DNA from 4 places in the Paenibacillus sp. strain BS8-2 genome. Region 4 is predicted to be linked to each of the others. Evidence: riboswitches for the same ligand, from Rfam matches in the RefSeq annotation. Region 4 holds a riboswitch; each other region holds the start of a gene.
The links. Region 4 has a riboswitch for cyclic di-AMP ahead of ACX1C1_RS25950 (hypothetical protein). Riboswitches for the same ligand answer to the same signal wherever they lie in the genome.
Positions count from the first base shown of each region.

Region 1: it holds a riboswitch for cyclic di-AMP, as region 4 does, so the genes downstream of both, ACX1C1_RS05935 (C40 family peptidase) here and ACX1C1_RS25950 (hypothetical protein) in region 4, are expected to answer to the same signal.
Region 2: it holds a riboswitch for cyclic di-AMP, as region 4 does, so the genes downstream of both, ACX1C1_RS16885 (potassium channel family protein) here and ACX1C1_RS25950 (hypothetical protein) in region 4, are expected to answer to the same signal.
Region 3: it holds a riboswitch for cyclic di-AMP, as region 4 does, so the genes downstream of both, kdpF (K(+)-transporting ATPase subunit F) here and ACX1C1_RS25950 (hypothetical protein) in region 4, are expected to answer to the same signal.

Region 1 is NZ_CM137010.1:1,369,098-1,373,311, forward strand. It holds gene ACX1C1_RS05930 (glutamine--tRNA ligase/YqeY domain fusion protein) at 1-1,114, opposite strand, end outside; cyclic di-AMP (ydaO/yuaA leader) riboswitch at 1,408-1,559, shown strand; gene ACX1C1_RS05935 (C40 family peptidase) at 1,564-2,049, shown strand; gene ACX1C1_RS05940 (MFS transporter) at 2,178-3,428, opposite strand; gene ACX1C1_RS05945 (GNAT family N-acetyltransferase) at 3,493-4,026, shown strand; gene ACX1C1_RS05950 (EAL domain-containing protein) at 4,055-4,214, opposite strand, start outside.
Region 2 is NZ_CM137010.1:3,998,942-4,003,155, forward strand. It holds gene ACX1C1_RS16875 (FAD-binding oxidoreductase) at 1-389, shown strand, start outside; gene ACX1C1_RS16880 ((Fe-S)-binding protein) at 382-1,806, shown strand; cyclic di-AMP (ydaO/yuaA leader) riboswitch at 1,941-2,091, shown strand; gene ACX1C1_RS16885 (potassium channel family protein) at 2,204-2,866, shown strand; gene nagZ (beta-N-acetylhexosaminidase) at 2,871-4,142, opposite strand.
Region 3 is NZ_CM137010.1:1,694,219-1,698,432, forward strand. It holds gene kdpB (potassium-transporting ATPase subunit KdpB) at 1-511, opposite strand, end outside; gene kdpA (potassium-transporting ATPase subunit KdpA) at 535-2,205, opposite strand; gene kdpF (K(+)-transporting ATPase subunit F) at 2,237-2,317, opposite strand; cyclic di-AMP (ydaO/yuaA leader) riboswitch at 2,635-2,833, opposite strand; gene ACX1C1_RS07490 (ATP-binding protein) at 3,240-4,214, shown strand, end outside.
Region 4 is NZ_CM137010.1:6,002,381-6,006,594, reverse strand. It holds gene ACX1C1_RS25960 (ABC transporter permease) at 1-749, shown strand, start outside; gene ACX1C1_RS25955 (ABC transporter permease) at 755-1,537, shown strand; gene ACX1C1_RS25950 (hypothetical protein) at 1,634-2,077, opposite strand; cyclic di-AMP (ydaO/yuaA leader) riboswitch at 2,079-2,248, opposite strand; gene ACX1C1_RS25945 (aldolase catalytic domain-containing protein) at 2,412-3,368, shown strand; gene ACX1C1_RS25940 (eCIS core domain-containing protein) at 3,841-4,214, opposite strand, start outside.

The DNA of each region.
Region 1 (4,214 bases), 1.6 Mb from region 4:
TGTTCTCCGCATCCAGCAGCTCTGTCTGTCCTTCCGGATAGTTCGTGATGACAACCTTGAGCGGACGCAGAACCGCCATGGTACGCAGCGCCTTCAGCTTGAGATCCTCGCGGATAAAGTGCTCGAGGTTGCGCTCGTCTACAACGCTGTTGCTTCTCGCTACGCCTATCTCGCGGCAGAACGCACGAATCGCTTCCGGCGTGTAGCCGCGGCGGCGCATCCCGCTGATCGTCGGCATCCGAGGATCGTCCCAGCCATCGACGACGCCTTCGTCCACGAGTTGCTTCAGATACCGTTTGCTCATGACCGTATTCGTGATGTTGAGTCTCGCGAATTCGTATTGATGCGGCACGCTCTCCATCTCGCATTCGGCGATAGCCCAGTCGTAGAGCGGACGGTGATCTTCGAACTCCAGCGTACAGATCGAATGCGAGATCCCTTCGATTGCATCGCTAAGCGGATGGGCATAGTCGTACATCGGATAGATGCACCATGCGTCGCCTGTGCGGTGATGATGCGAATGCGAGATGCGATACAGCACAGGATCACGAAGTGTAATGTTAGGCGAAGCCATATCGATCTTCGCTCTCAGAACTCGCTCGCCATCTTTGAACTCACCTGCGCGCATCCGCGCAAATAGATCCAGGTTTTCTTCCGCGCTGCGGCTCCGGTACGGACTTTCCTTGCCTGGTTCTGTCAACGTCCCCCTTGTCTCCCGCATCTCATCGGCAGTCAAATCGCAAACGTAGGCTTTGCCCTTCTTAATCAACAGCACTGCACGGTTGTACAGCTCCTCGAAGTAATCCGAAGCGAAGCGTAGCTCCTCCCACTCGAAGCCTAACCAACGCACGTCCTCTTGGATTGCATCCACATATTCCGTATCTTCCTTAACGGGATTGGTGTCGTCGAATCGCAGATTCGTCTTGCCCTTGAACTCGTCGGCAAGCTCAAAGTTCAGGCAGATCGACTTGGCATGTCCGATATGCAGATAACCATTCGGCTCCGGCGGGAAACGCGTAATGACCTCTTGCACGCGCCCACTCTTCAAATCTTCTACGACAATATTCTTAATGAAATTGGAGGATGATGTCTTATTCTCCTGCACGTTCTCCACTAGCGACCTACCCCTTCCACTCGTGCGCCCCTGAAGGGAATTACGGTATCCCTATCACTGCAGCGCCAATTCTACCGTGAGTACGCGAGATACACCCTGTCTAGCGGCCTCTCGCTCCACTTTGTTATCTCCTTATTTTACACAAAACTCAGCCAAATTACACGCCTTGGCAGTACGCTTATACCCAGTAATTTCACTTTTAAACACCAAAATTATCACTCTATTATTAATATCTTCTCATATTCAACACGAATCAACATTTTCCTATTATTATAATGCTTAGTTAATAACTTTGGATGATATTGCCTAATTCCCGCAAGGGAAACGGGGGAACCACTCTGGGTGAATTGGCTTCGACGTCTGTTTCCATACAGCGCCTGTGAAGTCATAGGGAACCTTCAACCGAACCCCACAGCTAACCTCGTCGGCACCGGAAGGAGAACTACAAGTTGAAGAAGAAGATTAGCTCTGTATTGCTGGGGCTTGTGCTTCTGCTTGCATTCCAGGCAGGAAGCGCTTTCGCAAGCTCCGAGATGGACGGCATCATTGATGGTGTTATCGGAACTCCTTATTCGTACGGCGGTTCCACCACAAGAGGTTTTGACTGCTCCGGATTTACTGGCTACGTATTCAAGAAGATGGGTATTGATCTCTCTCGCAGATCGGTAGACCAAGCAACGCAAGGCACGAAAGTCGCTAAGGCGGATCTTCAGCCGGGCGATCTAGTCTTCTTCGACACAAGCGGCAAGATAAACGGCGGCATCTCGCACGTAGGCATCTACGTTGGCGACGGCAACTTCGCCCACGCCTCCACGAGATACGGCGTTACGATCGAACCTCTGAACGGCTCGTATTACAAGTCGCGCTTCGTAACAGCGCGCCGCGTAATGGACGAGAAGGAGTATCAAGCTCTGACTGTCGCAGCAGCCAAGTAAGAGATGTGATTCAGGACTGTCCCTAACGTACGCGTATTTAATGGACATATGCCTCACACATACAAGAGGACCTCAACTTCCACTGTTACATGGAGATTGAGGTCCTTTTGTATGTCGTACGACCTGCCCTAGCTCTGTTCCTTCGTTTCGAACCGCGCGATGCGGCGCCCCTGAAGGAGCATGGCTCCAAGCAGAAGCAACATGATGACAACTAAGATGGCCAGATAGCTAATCGTCAGTTCTACATCGAATCGATCCATCAACCAGCCTGTCACTCGCGGGAACAACGCCCCGCCAATACCACCGAATGCGACAAGCAGGCTCGTCGTCCGCTCCGTCATGCCTGGGAGCAGGCTGTTGGCGTAGACAAGAGCGATCCCGAATACACCGGAGAAGAACAGACCACTAAGCGCGATTAGCACCATCATCCAATACAACTGCCCGGTCAACGTCATCACACCAAAAACAACTAACGCTCCCGTCACTGCAATCGCTAAGTATCGGACATAGCCGATTCGATCGGCGATTATTCCGGCAAACAATCGTCCGAGCACCACCGTTCCCCAGAACAAGCTGAGCGAGGCAGCAGCAGCGGCTTCTCCAAGATCGGTACGAGCAATTAATATCGAAGGCAGGTAGTTGGAGAAACTCATCTCCATCCCTACATACACCATAAAGAACAACGCGCTAAGAACCAAGAACGGCAACAGCTTGCCTGTATACCCAAGCCATCCCCTCTTCGACCCTGCCGTTATATTACTGGTAATCAAATGACTCGATTCAGCCCGTTCTGCTGCAGCCGCCGACTCCTTGGCCGCCGTTATGCCGAGCTTGTCATCCAGCTCGCCAAAGGACATGGTCAACCACAATACAAACGTAATTCCCGCCATTGCCGAGAGGATTGGAAATGAGAGCTGCCAGACATGCTCTTGTATCAAGTAAGCCACCGTAACCGGTATAATAAGCGCCCCAATGCCAAAGAATGTCTCCAGCCGGCTCATCGCCGAAGCCTTCCCCTTCATCGTATCAAGGATCACCGCTCCCACGATCGCTTCCGTCATCCCGAACCCGATACCTGCAATCGGGGCGAACGCAAGCATCCAGCCCCATGGCAAGAGTAAGCTATATGCCGCTTCGCTGATGGTCAACAACCCCATAGCGAGCAGAACGGCACCACGTTTGCCAATCCGAGCGGTCAAGTTTGGCGCAAGCAGCACCCCTACCATAAACCCGAGGAATTGATTCATGATCCATTGCCCGCCATCCTTATAGGTGACGTCATAATAGTCCATTAATTGCTCTAATATTGAACCGCCCACCACATGGGCGATGCCTATAACCAGATAAGATAAACAACCGATCCATAACAGCTTCTTCACGTTGATAATTCCCCTTATGATACATACGCGCGAGCAAGCGCCTATCTGATATAATCCAATTATGATGAACAATAAAGAGATTGAACCGAACCCTATTCATTATAAACCAAACACATCAACGATGACTATCGTGCCGCTGGAATTAGACCATGCTGCCCAGTTATGCGACTGGACGTACAGCGCCCCCTATGAGCGCTTCAACTGGCCCGATTGGGATGCCATGCAAAAGGACGAGATCGAATTCGGTGATCCCGTCCTGCGCATACAGCAATATGGAGCCATTCTTGACGAACGGCATGATTTGATTGGCTATGTCCAGTTTTTCCCGCTGGGGAACGTCACGAGGCTGGGACTGGGACTTCGTCCAGATCTCTGTGGGATGGGACTTGGCGCATCCATCGTTCGCATGCTGGCGGAGGAAGCGCTGCGCCGGATGCCCGGCAACGAGATCGATCTGGAGGTGTTGATCTGGAACGAGCGAGCGATCCGCGCCTATGAGAAGGCAGGATTTCGGATTACGGACACCTATCTGCTCCCTTCGTTAACAGGCGGCGATCCGGAGCTGTTTCATTGCATGGTGTACGAGCCTTCCTATTAACGAGGATAATCAGGCGCTGGTCAGATGGCTATACCGGACCTACTCCGTCCTTGCTATCCGCAAACAGGATAATGCCGGGACGGACCAGCACCGAGATTGACCGAATCCAAGCCCTGGAGTCGAGATCCGTATACGAGCGGGACACGATAGCCCGTCTTGTCTCATTCAACTGCACCAGATTGGGTACG
Region 2 (4,214 bases), 2.0 Mb from region 4:
CGGTTCCGCGTTCCCGAATTGCCGATATGGTGCTGCGAATTAACGAAATCGCGCGCAAGTATAACGTCACCATCGCGACCTTCGGTCATGCGGGAGACGGGAATCTGCATCCAACGGCGACGACGGACGCGAGGGATACCGAGGAGGTGCATCGCGTAGAGGAGGCGTTCGCCGAAATCTTCGAAGCCACGATCGAGCTAGGCGGCACGATTACTGGAGAACATGGAGTAGGCCTCGTGAAGGCGCCATATCTGGAGTGGAAAGTAGGGGCGCCAGGCATTGAAGTGATGAAAGGCATCAAGATGGCATTTGACCCGCAAGGGCTGCTCAATCCTGGCAAGTTGTTCGCCAAGGAAACGAGAAAAAGGGTGGTGCTGCAGCATGGCTAACGGAACGATGATCAAGAAACCGGAGATCAAACATGCCAATCCACTGGCGCAAACGCTCCTGAACAAGCTTGACTACGATCAGCTTACGAATTGCATGCGCTGCGGCTTCTGCTTGCCGGCATGCCCGACCTTCCGCGAGACCGGGCTGGAGCCAGAGTCGCCGCGCGGTCGTATTGCGCTTATGAAGGCCGTTGCGGATGGGATTATGGATCCTGATCAAGCGTTCCAGGATCAGATGAATCATTGTTTAGGATGCCGCGCGTGCGAGCCGGCATGCCCAGCCGATGTGAAGTACGGACAGCTTATCGAGCAAGCGCGTGACGCGATCGAAGATCATGCGGAACACAGCTTACCGATCAAGGGTCTGAGGAAGGTGATGTTTAAAGGCGTTTTCCCTAGTCGGAGCAAGCTTAAACTTCTTGGAGGTACACTTGGTTTCTACCAAAAGTCGGGTCTGCAGAAGCTGGCCAGAGGTACGGGGATCATGAAGCTGTTCCCCAAACATCTGCAAGAAATGGAAGCGATTTTGCCAGAAGCCAGCACGAAAGGGGTCATCGAACAAATCGGTGCGTTCTATCCCGCAAAGGGCAAAGCAATTGCCCGTGTGGCCTTGTTCAGAGGTTGTATCATGGATGTGATGTTCGCAGGCACAAACGTCAATACCGTCAAACTGCTTTCCGAAGCGGGCTTCGAAGTTGTCATCCCGGATACACAGGTTTGCTGCGGTGCTCTCCATGCGCATAGCGGCGAGATGGACGATGCACGCGGGTTGGCTAGGACGAATGTGCAGGCATTCAAAGCTGCGGGCGTCGATTATATCGTCTCCAATGCAGGCGGCTGTGGGGCGCTGCTCGTCGAATACGATCACCTGCTAGTAGAAGACGCTGATCCGGAAATGCGTGAAGCAGCCAAATGGTTTGCAGAACGTGTCAAAGATGTGAGTCAGCTTATCGTTGAGATTGGAACGATTCCGGCATTCGCCGAGATCGCCGCGGAATCGGAGCAAGGCACGGTAACGTATCAGGATTCTTGCCATTTGCGAAACGTGATGAAAAGCTCAAACGCTCCGCGTCAGCTAATGAAAAGCGTCAGCGGCGTATCGTATGTAGAAATGAAAGAAGCGGACCGCTGCTGTGGCTCTGCTGGTATCTACAACGTAACGCAGCCGGAGATGGCGGGACAAATTATTGAGCACAAAATGGAGCATGCTACAAATACGGGAGCACGTTACATGCTTACCAGCAATCCCGGTTGCCTCCTTCAGATGAAACACGGGATCGAAAAACATAAGCCTCCGTTCCGGATGGAAGCGATGCATATCGTCGATTATTTGCATGATCGAATCGTGGCGGCTCCGGCATCACTTTCCGAGCATCCAGAGTCTGGTGTTTTGGCGAAAAACGGATCAAACGTTTGATAATCGACGCTTCGATAATCAAAGGGCTGTTGTAAACGTTGCAATGAACGATTTTCGGTGATTCCGAGCTAATAGGCTGCGAGTTTCAGCTTTTACTTTTGGTTCATAAAGGAGTAGCATTAGCGATGAACCAAATATGCCACACGCTGAGCCTTTTTCATAAAAAGGGCGGGGGAACCAATGCGGCTGCAGCCGCTGGGGTGAATCCATTCTGAACAGAATGGTAGGGAATTCTCGAAATCCCGAATCCGACAGCTAACCTCGTAAGCGTTGTTCGGGAGAGGAACGAAAATTCACTCGTGATCGTATGGTTTACGACCACAGAGCGCACTCGCCTCTGTGGTTTTTTGTTGCGCATTTTTAAGGATACGATAAGAAGAAAGAAGGCTGCGTGTTAATGAAAAAACAATTTGTTGTCATCGGTTTGGGCAGATTCGGGGGCAGCGTCACCAAGACGTTAATGTCGCTCGGCTATGAGGTGATGGGAATTGACAGAGACGAGCGACGCGTGCAAGATTTTGCGCCGATACTCTCTCATGTATATCAAGCGGATTCTACGGATGAATCTGTCTTGAAGCAGCTGGGCGTGCACAACATGGACCATGCGATCGTAGCAATTGGCGAAGACCTGCAGGCAAGCATCCTGACCACCCTGATCCTCAAAGACATGGGTATTCCATACGTGACAGCCAAAGCAACCAACGATTACCACCAACGGGTACTTGAGGGACTAGGGGCGAATCATATCGTACATCCAGAGCGGGATACGGGTATTCGAGTGGCGCATCAAGTAACCTCCAAGAATACGGTCGAATACATGGAGTTATCTCCGGAGCATAGTCTTGTCGAAATTATTGCTCCGAACAATTTCGGCGGCAAGACGTTAAAAACATTAAACTTCCGCGCCAAATTCGGCTGCAATATCATGGCTATTCGGCGAAAAAACAACGAGCTTGTCGTATCGCCTCTAGCTGATGATTTTATCTACGAAGGCGATATGCTTGTTGTTATTGGCAAGAACACGGATATCACCCGCTTCGAGAAAGCGATCGGCGACTAATAGCTTATCCCTTGAAGGGGGCAAGATAGTCGGCAATATCGGCGTTAACCTCAGCGGGATCGACGGATGGAATGCGATCATCGCTTAGATTGTATTTGTCCTTCAGACGAAGTATGCGATAGACGCTTTCGTCGAGCCGCTCCTGCGAGATCGTTCCATCGTCCACGCGTTGGAGGACGGAGTCGAGCACCTTCTTCTGCAATGCATCCTCATGACACACGAGCAGGATATCCCCTCCGGCCAGGATGGCATCCACTGCGGCTGCACCAATGTCATTGCCATTCGTCAACCCTTTCATGGTCATGTCGTCTGTAATCACGACGCCGTCATAATGAAGCTGTTCGCGAAGCAGATCCGTAATGACTACCTTGGAGATGGAAGCGGGATGCTCCTTATCCAGCTTGTTCATTAACAAATGTCCGATCATGATCGCATCTGCCTCGTTACGAATCGCTTCTTCGAATGGCCGCAGCTCGAATCCACGGAGCTCCTCCAGGCTCTTATTCACGATAGGCAAACTCTTATGGGAATCAACGGCTGTATCGCCATGCCCCGGAAAATGTTTGACGACCGCAGCCACTCCCTGCGACGTAATACCGTCCATCATTGCGAGGCCATGCGAAGCTACCGTATCGGCATCTGCGCCAAAGGAACGGTCTCCGATAACAGGATTGTCAGGGTTGCTATTAATGTCCAGCACCGGGGCAAAATCCATATTGAAGCCGAGTGAACGCACGGCAAGTCCAAGTGATTGTCCGATGGCAAAGGTATAATCGGGATTCTGCTTGCTCGCGATCTGCTTTGCGGTCGGTGTTTTGGTATATTCGGCGGGAAGTCGACTTACTTTGCCCCCCTCTTGGTCAACGCTTAACCATAATGGAACAGATTCTGGATCACTGGCGTTGCTTTCTTTGAGCTGATTCAATAATTGCAGCGTTTGACTTGCATCTTTGATGTTATCCTTAAACAAAATAAATCCCCCGACATGGTAATCACGGATAAACGATCGCGTGGTGTCATTCATCGAGATGCCGTCCAAGCCGATGATGGCCAATTGTCCGACCTTCTCCTTCGTTGACATGGCGTTAATCTGTTGCCAGATAGCTTGCTCGCCCTGATCAGAGGGCGTTTCGTTATGTGAGGTTGGATTAGGAGACTGTGTAACGACTTCGGATGTCGGTGTGACCGTGGAGTTTGAAGAACCGTCTTTGCCGCAACCGACGAGAGAGGTTACGGCTACAAGGGCAGCCATAACGGCTAGCGATAGCTTGTACATGTAGATCTCCTCCTACTGGGTATCTCGATCTTATCTATTGTATCGATAGGATAGAGCGATAGCAAACCAATG
Region 3 (4,214 bases), 1.9 Mb from region 4:
AGCAGAAATCGCCGCCTGCTTCTTTAATAACAGGTGCAGATTCGCCCGTAATGGCTGACTCGTCGACAGATGCAAGTCCTTCAATCACTTCCCCATCGCCAGGAATCCATTGCCCTTGGGCAACAAGCACGATATCTCCTTTGCGAAGCTCGGTAGAAGGTACTTGCTTGATCGAGGAGCCCATCAGTTTGTTCGCGATCATTTCTTTTTTGGATTTTTTGAGCGAGTCTGCTTGCGCTTTACCTCTGCCCTCTGCTAAAGCTTCTGCAAAGTTAGCGAATAATACCGTCAATAGCAGGATGACAGCGACTGTAGCATTGAACCATACGGGAGTTGCACCCCCGAATGCATCAGGCACGAAAACGAACAACAACGTAATGATAAATCCAATTTCCACGACGAACATGATCGGGTTACGAATCATAACTCGTGGATCTAATTTGAGAATAGACGACTTCAATGCCTGTTTCACGATAGGTCCGCTTAAGGCTGATTTAGTTGGTTGACTCATGGTATACTCCTCTCCAGTAACGGCTATGGCGCCAAAGTTAGTTGCTCGGCAATGGGCCCGAGTACAAGGCTCGGGAAGAAGGTCAGTGCGCCAACAATAAGCACGGCTCCCAAGAATACGACTGCGAATAAGGCAGTGTCCGTGCGGAAGGTGCCAATCGATTCGGGTACCGTCTTCTTCGCTGCAAGCGAACCCGCCACGGCAAGTAGAGTCACGATCGAGAAGTAACGACCTATAAACATGACTAGGCCAGTCGATATATTCCAGTAGGTTGTATTGTCCCCTAGTCCTTCGAATCCGGAACCGTTATTGCCGGCTGATGATGTGTATTCGTACATGGCTTGCGTAAGACCGTGGAAGCCGGCGTTCGAGATCGTCTCCGGATAATAGAACAAGGCGATTGCCGTCGGTATCAAAATGATGAACGGAGGAACCAGCATCGTCAGCGCGATCAGCTTCATTTCCTTCCCTTCAATCTTCTTGCCAAGATATTCTGGCGTTCTGCCTACCATTAATCCGGACAAAAATACGCCAATCATTGCGTATATCAGCACGTTCATAAATCCGGCACCTACACCACCGAAGATGGTATTCAGCATCATGTTCGCGATGGTTACCAATCCAGCGATCGGCGTCAACGTATCATGCATCGTATTAACTGCCCCCGTCTCGGAGGCTGTAGTGACAACCGAATATAAGACGGATTGCTCGATACCAAACCGTGTCTCTTTGCCTTCCATGCTGCCGTGATCCTGATCGATGCCAAGCGCGCTTATGGCGGAGTTGCCTGCTTGCTCTGCGCCGAGAGAGATCCCTAACATCATAATGAACAATGTGGTCATGGCGACGAATAGTACCCGTCCTTGCTTGGGGTTGCCCACCATCTTCCCATACGTGTACGGCAACGCCGTGCATAATAACATCATCAATATTATCTGCAGCGTGTTACTTATTGCGCCGGGATTCTCGAATGGATGCGCTGAGTTGACGCCCATAAATCCGCCGCCGTTGTTGCCGAGCTCCTTAATGGAGAGGAACGAAGCCATCGGTCCGCGCGCAATCGTCTGTTCTTCGCCTTGCAGCGTCTGAGCAACTGCCGCAGGTTCCAGCGTTTGAGGAACGCCAAGTGCTGCAAAGAGTAGAGCGGCCACAATCGCAATGGGCAATAATACACGAACAATGGAACGCGTCAGGTCCACGAAGAAATTGCCCATTGGCTTGCCTGCGAGTCCTCGCATAAAGGCGATAACAACGGATAACGCAGTTGCCGGAGCCGTGAACATCATAAATACGATAGCGACCATCTGAGACAAATACGATAGACCGCTCTCCCCGCTATAATGCTGCAGGTTCGTATTGGTCATAAAGCTGATCGCCGTATTAAACGCAAGCGTAGGCTCCATGTTTGGAATATGGCTGGGGTTAAGCGGCAGATAGGCTTGCATTCGGAAAATCATATAAACCAGCAAGATCATAACTCCGTTGCTGAGGATGACGGTTGCGGCATACTTTTTCCATAATTGGTTGGTAAGGGATAGACCTCCCAAGCGGTAAATCAATCTTTCTATTGGACCGAACCATTTGTCCAGAACAGTCGTTTCCGAATGGAATACCTTAGCCAAATATAAGCCTGTTGGTCTGGCCAACAAGAAAACTATTATTAAAGTGATGAAGATCGCGATCAAAGCTAACATTGTTGCATACTCCTTCCCGCTAGCGGCAGCTCTAGAATTTTTCTGGATTCAACAGCACATACGTCAAATATACGAAAACAACGACGACCACCACGCCGAGTGCGAGCATCATTGCGGCTCACTTCCTTCCGAAGCAACACTTCCGCACCACGCTAACAGTCCTAACATGCCTGCTAGTGAGACGGTTAAGATCCCAATCATGACAATATCCATTTACGTTCCTCCCTATATCAAAAATGAAACATCCCCGCCGTTGGAATACAGAACGTGCCCGCAGCTGTGGACGGCGAAACCAAAATAATTTCCTCTTGAATGGACATGCTGCGCCTCACACCCCTTTATTTGGGCAACAAAAAAAGAAGCTGCACGAAGAGGAACCTTCATCAGCTTCTTAGGCACAGGGAAAGAACCGTGTCTAATCACGACAAATTGTTGCCTCTATAGACGCTTACGAGGTTAGCTGTCGGATTCGGGCGTTAGAGTCGCCCTACATGCCGGATACGTTCATTTCCGGTCACGATTCACCCCAAATCCACATTAGACATACATGCGGATTGTATATGGGTCCCCCGTTCTCAGGTGCCACTTCTCTTGGGAAGTGGCCTACTAGATTCAGCGATTGTTCGCCCGTACATGATTCGGGCTATATCAACTTGACGTCATCATCCTTTCCTTGGATTCGAAGGAATGTTTACTTACCAGCAATTCAGCGCTGAACGGAGTACGTGAATCCATTCATGGCAACATGTTACTCCCCCTCGTAAAAGCTGTAAAGCAAAGCAAACGTCAAATTAGATGGTCTACGTTTTGCTAAGTTCGAACACTCCATATAGCAACGTATTATCGCTCGTTTCCTATCGTTTGCTCTCATTATCGATGGATTATAAACATTTTTATGTAATTTTTACACCTGCAGCGTGTTTCATTATTCGTTATTATTAAGTAATCTAGGAGAAGAACAACAAGCGTAACTACGAAGGAAGTGATTCCAGATCGTTCAGTCTCTTGTAAGGCGGATTGCATTATCGCCATATATAAGCACCACCTTGTTCATTACAATTATGACTTTGTTATTAGTACCCGTTGGTCGCTTATTCGACCTGGCAAACGTAGCGTTACTTTATTTGTTGCCAGTGCTCTTTAACGCGGTATACCTAGGGCTACGGCCCGCCATTTACGCCTCGTTTCTCGGTGTGTTTGCCTTTGATGTTTTTTTCGTGCCGCCTGTCTTAAGCTTAACGGTTGCTGACTTAAAATATTTCATTACCTTTGGTGTTTACTTAGTTGTCGCCGCATTAACAGCAGGACTTGCCACAAGGCTGAAGCTGCAGGCTCAGTATGCCAAGTCCAAGGAAGCCCAGACCGCTGCCTTATACGCATTCAGCAGAGAAATGATATCGGTATCCAATATCCATGATTTGTCGGAGCGATTGTTGTCGCAGCTACCAAGGAAGTTTGGGCTGCAAGCTACGATGTATGTGGAGGAGGAGACCGGTACGCTGGGACTCTCTGGCCATACAAGGGGAATCGACGATAACCACAAACGGGAATTGGCATCAATTGGTATCGATTACATGTATAAACGCGCTGAAGGTGATGGTTCAGAGTGTTTGATGCTTGGTCAACATTTGGTATATCTGGCATGGCTGCATGCCGATCATCGCAAATATGGCCTCCTTGTTTGTTACTCCGAATCGGCAACTGCACAAGCTACACAAGCATCGGACGAGATACAGCAAGTGATTAGAACATTGGCGGGTATTACAGCCAATACCATCGCGCGTATTAAACTTGCCGAAGAAGCCAAGATTGCTCTTGTATCGGCTGAGTCCGAACGGATGCGTACCACGATTCTTAACTCAGTCTCGCATGAGCTGCGGACGCCTCTGGCGGCGGTTATCGGTTCTGCCACAAGCCTTTTGGAGAACGACCATCTATTCACTCCATCCGATCGCGTGGAGCTCCTCGAGACGATTCGGGACGGCTCCCTTCGAATGAACCGATTGGTC
Region 4 (4,214 bases):
GCGCAGCGGCGTTTGCAGGCATGGCTACTCAATTATTCTTCGGTTTTATCTTCATCATGATCTTCGCGGCATTCTACAAGAACGGCGGCGATTCAGCCCCGATTTCCCTTCAAGATGTTATTACGTATGTATGGCTCCAACAAATTTTCCTTTCTTTAATCATGTTATGGATCCGGGATAATGAACTTTTTACTCTGATTACAAGCGGCAATATTGCTTATGAGCTGTGCAGACCGCTTGGCTTGTACCCATTCTGGTTCACGAAGCTGATTGCTCAGCGGGTGGCTGGCGCTGTTCTTCGATGTTTTCCACTGCTGCTGGTTGTCTTTCTATTGCCGGAGCCTTATCGGATGGGGGTTCCTCCTGATTGGGGCGCATGTTTATTGTTTCTCATTGCGCTTTTTCTTGGTCTGCTTCTGGTTGTCGCCATCTCCATGCTTATCTATATTTCTGTGTTCTGGACGATGTCGCCGACAGGATCGACATTAATGATTTCGGTTGCGGGCGAGTTTCTTGCAGGTATGATCATTCCCGTACCGCTTATGCCAGATTGGCTTCAGCGGATTGCTTACGCTTTGCCGTTCCGCTGGACGACGGATTTCCCGTTTCGAGTCTATTCCGGCCATATTCCGAAAGCTGAGGCGATCGCCGGGCTGGGGATTCAACTGGTATGGCTGGCTGCACTTGCATTGTTCGGGTATTGGTTAATGCGCCGTGCTTTGCGCAACGTCGTCGTTCAAGGGGGGTAATGGAGATGTCCTTATACTTACGATATTTAAGCATTCATCTCAAGTCGCAGCTCCAGTATCGGACTTCCTTTTTATTGCTGAGCATCGGCCAATTTTTTATCCCGTTTATGGTGTTCGGGGGATTGTATTTTATGTTCGAACGATTCGGACAGCTGGAAGGCTGGAGCTTTTTCGAAGTGACTTTATGTTTTGCAGTCATTCACATGTCGTTTTCACTTAGCGAATGTTTTGCGAGGGGCTTTGACGCATTCTCAAGTCTAGTGGCTGGAGGAGATTTCGACAGACTGCTCGTCCGGCCGAGGAGTACGGTTGTTCAGGTGCTGGGCTCCAAGTTCGAATTTACAAGAATCGGACGGCTCATGCAGAGCGGTATCGTGTTGGTCTGGTCCATCTCGAATTTGCCCCAGATTTGGACATTTCCGAAGGCTGTAACGCTTTTGTTTATGATTCTTAACGGTGTATTTATATTCACAGGGATTTTCATTCTGGCGGCGACATTCTGCTTTTGGACCATTCAAGGGTTAGAGGTAGCCAATGTTTTCACCGACGGCGGGCGTGAGATGGCGCAATATCCGCTTACTATATATGAAAAGTGGGTCACTCGGTTTTTCACGTTTGTGATCCCGTTCGGCTGCGTTAGTTATTTGCCGCTTATGTACCTGCTGGACAAGGATGAAGGCACATGGGCAACAGGTTTGCTGGTCCCATTCGGAGGGCTCTTATTCCTGGTTCCCTGTCTGCTTGTATGGATGATAGGCGTCCGGCATTATCGATCAACAGGTTCCTAAATGCTCAGAAGACATACATGTACACAAGCAACGAGCCCCATGGATTCCAATTGGAAGCCGTGGGGCTCGTTCTGTACGAAACAAGTATAGAGGACGTTAGTCCAATGAAAAGTAAGCGATGGCGCGTTGTTGGAGAACGGATTCTTCGGCATGAGCTGCAAAAACCTCGCCGGAGACTGCCGGAACGCCAGCCATCTTGATCTGATCCAAAGCTGTGATGAACATGTGGCAGACTCGTTCGTCCGAATCGCTTTGACCTACGATGAGTTCATTCAATCGTTCAGTTACTGACGAAATCGGGAAACGGCCCACAAAAGATTGGAGCATGTCGCTCCAGTGCGTCATGTCGAAGCTGATGTCATTCTCACAAATAAATTGTTCGCTCCAGCCGAAGCCAAGGTCGCTTGTTAATCTGAGACATACTCTGTATCCATTGGCGTCGATCGCGAGGGCGGGGATGACAAACAATTCGATGCGGCTGATGTTGACGTACTGAGGCTGGTCAGTGGGATAAAAAGAATTGGCCAAAAATAAAGACATGTTCATCTCTCCTTTGCCGCTGACGAGGTTAGCTGTCGGATTCGGGCTAGAGAGTAGACCCTACCGGGGGCACAAATCCCCGGATTCACCCCTTGCGTCCGCAGTAGAAACTGCGAGTCGCGTTGGTTCCCCCGCTTTCTCCCAGAGGGAGAAATTAAGCGTTGATGTTTACATAATATTTTAGCGTTAAAATATCCATTTGTAAATGAGGAGTTATCGGGACAGGGCGGTGAAAAAATCCAAAAACCGACAGAATTTCTTTGCGTTCCCGCTCCATTTCAAGTATGATGGTAGATAAAAATGAACTCATGTTCACTTCGAAGGAGCAGCAGATATGCAATCGAAAACAAGTCACTGCAAGATCGTTGACTGCACGATTCGTGATGGCGGACTCGTCAATAATTGGGATTTCAGCATCGAATTTGTACAGCACCTTTATAATAGCCTAAACGAAGCCGGAGTCGACTATATGGAGATCGGCTACAAGAACTCTCCAAAGCTGCTTAAAGGCGCCGAAAGTGCCGGAGCTTGGCGTTTCCTTGATGATGATTTCCTGAAAAAAGTTATTCCGATCAAAGGCCATACGAAACTCTCCGCGCTTGTTGACATCGGACGCGTAGATGAGAACGACATTTTGCCGCGCAGCGAAAGTATGCTCGACCTTATTCGCGTTGCTTGCTACATCCAAGATGTAGATAAGGCGCTTGAGCTCGTTCAAGTGTTCCATGATCGCGGATATGAGACGACGCTTAATATTATGGCGCTATCCAATGTAATGGAGAACCAGCTCGTTGAAGCTTTCAAAGCCATCAGCGACAGCGTGGTTGACGTCGTATACATCGTGGACTCCTATGGCAGCTTGAAGCCTGACGACTTCAGCTACCTTGTTGATAAGTTCCAGCAGCATCTCCCTAACAAACGTCTCGGCATTCATGCGCACAACAATATGCAGCTCGCATTCGCGAATACGTTGATCGCTGCAAGCAAAGGCGTTGAGCTGCTTGACGCTTCCGTTTATGGAATGGGCCGCGCTGCAGGCAACTGCAACACCGAGCTGCTTGTTTCGCAGCTCCAGAATACAAAATATAACGTACGTCCTGTGCTGGACATGATCGAGAAGTACATGATTCCGCTCCGTGAGAAAGAAGAGTGGGGCTACATCATTCCGTATATGATTACCGGTATTCTCGACGAGCATCCTCGTTCGGCGATGGCGCTACGCGCTTCGGATAACAAGGATCAGGCGGTAGACTTCTACGATCGACTGACAACTCCTGAAATCTCCAAATAAGATATAGCTTAGAAGAAAAGCGCCGTATCAGAAGCTGAAGTTCAGCTTTGATATGGCGCTTTTTTTGTGGTTTGTGGATAAATACTTAGCAGCCTAGCTGTCTGGTGAATGAGCAGCCTAGACATCAGCCTTGCTATCGGTGAATGTTGTAAAATGTACAGTATTATTCGTTGGTTTATAACCAATTGGGAACGATTGATGCATTTATGCAGGAATTACGAGCCTAGACAAGGTAAAAGAGAGGATCCAGTATAGAAATGATGTACAAAATGCAGGAATCCTCGTATATTCGAGTTTTGGGGACTAGAATGATGTACAAAATGCAGGTATTTTTGATTCTAAGCCTAATAAAGCTTTGTACGCGATGGGCTTAGCAATCACAGAACAAATCGCAACCGCCGTCAAAGGATAACGGAGCCATTTCGTTATTACACATACAAAATAGGCACATAATCGTTGATCCCGTCACAGGTTAATCCACAGATTCCGTCTCTGGTTCCTCCTCTGTGCTTCCGTGTGATCGCTGAGCAAGGGGAGCGCTGCTCTCCTCGCGTCCGTCGTTACCTTTGCGAATACGTTCGTGGACTTGGATCCATTCCTGCTTATCAAGCAGTCTGGTCGCTTCTTTCTTCAGATAAGTCTGCAGCTTTATGATTCGTTCGATGAGTGCATCCACCTCAGCAGGACTCAGCAGATCCTCCATGATGAGACGAAGCTCGTCCGACTTGAGCGCGATAATCTGTTCCGCCAGCTCCTTGTCCACAAGCTTGCTGACGTTGGGATATTCCATCTGCCAGACATCCAGTTGCTCCGTTTGTTTACCGAATGCCATTTCGTTATCGATAT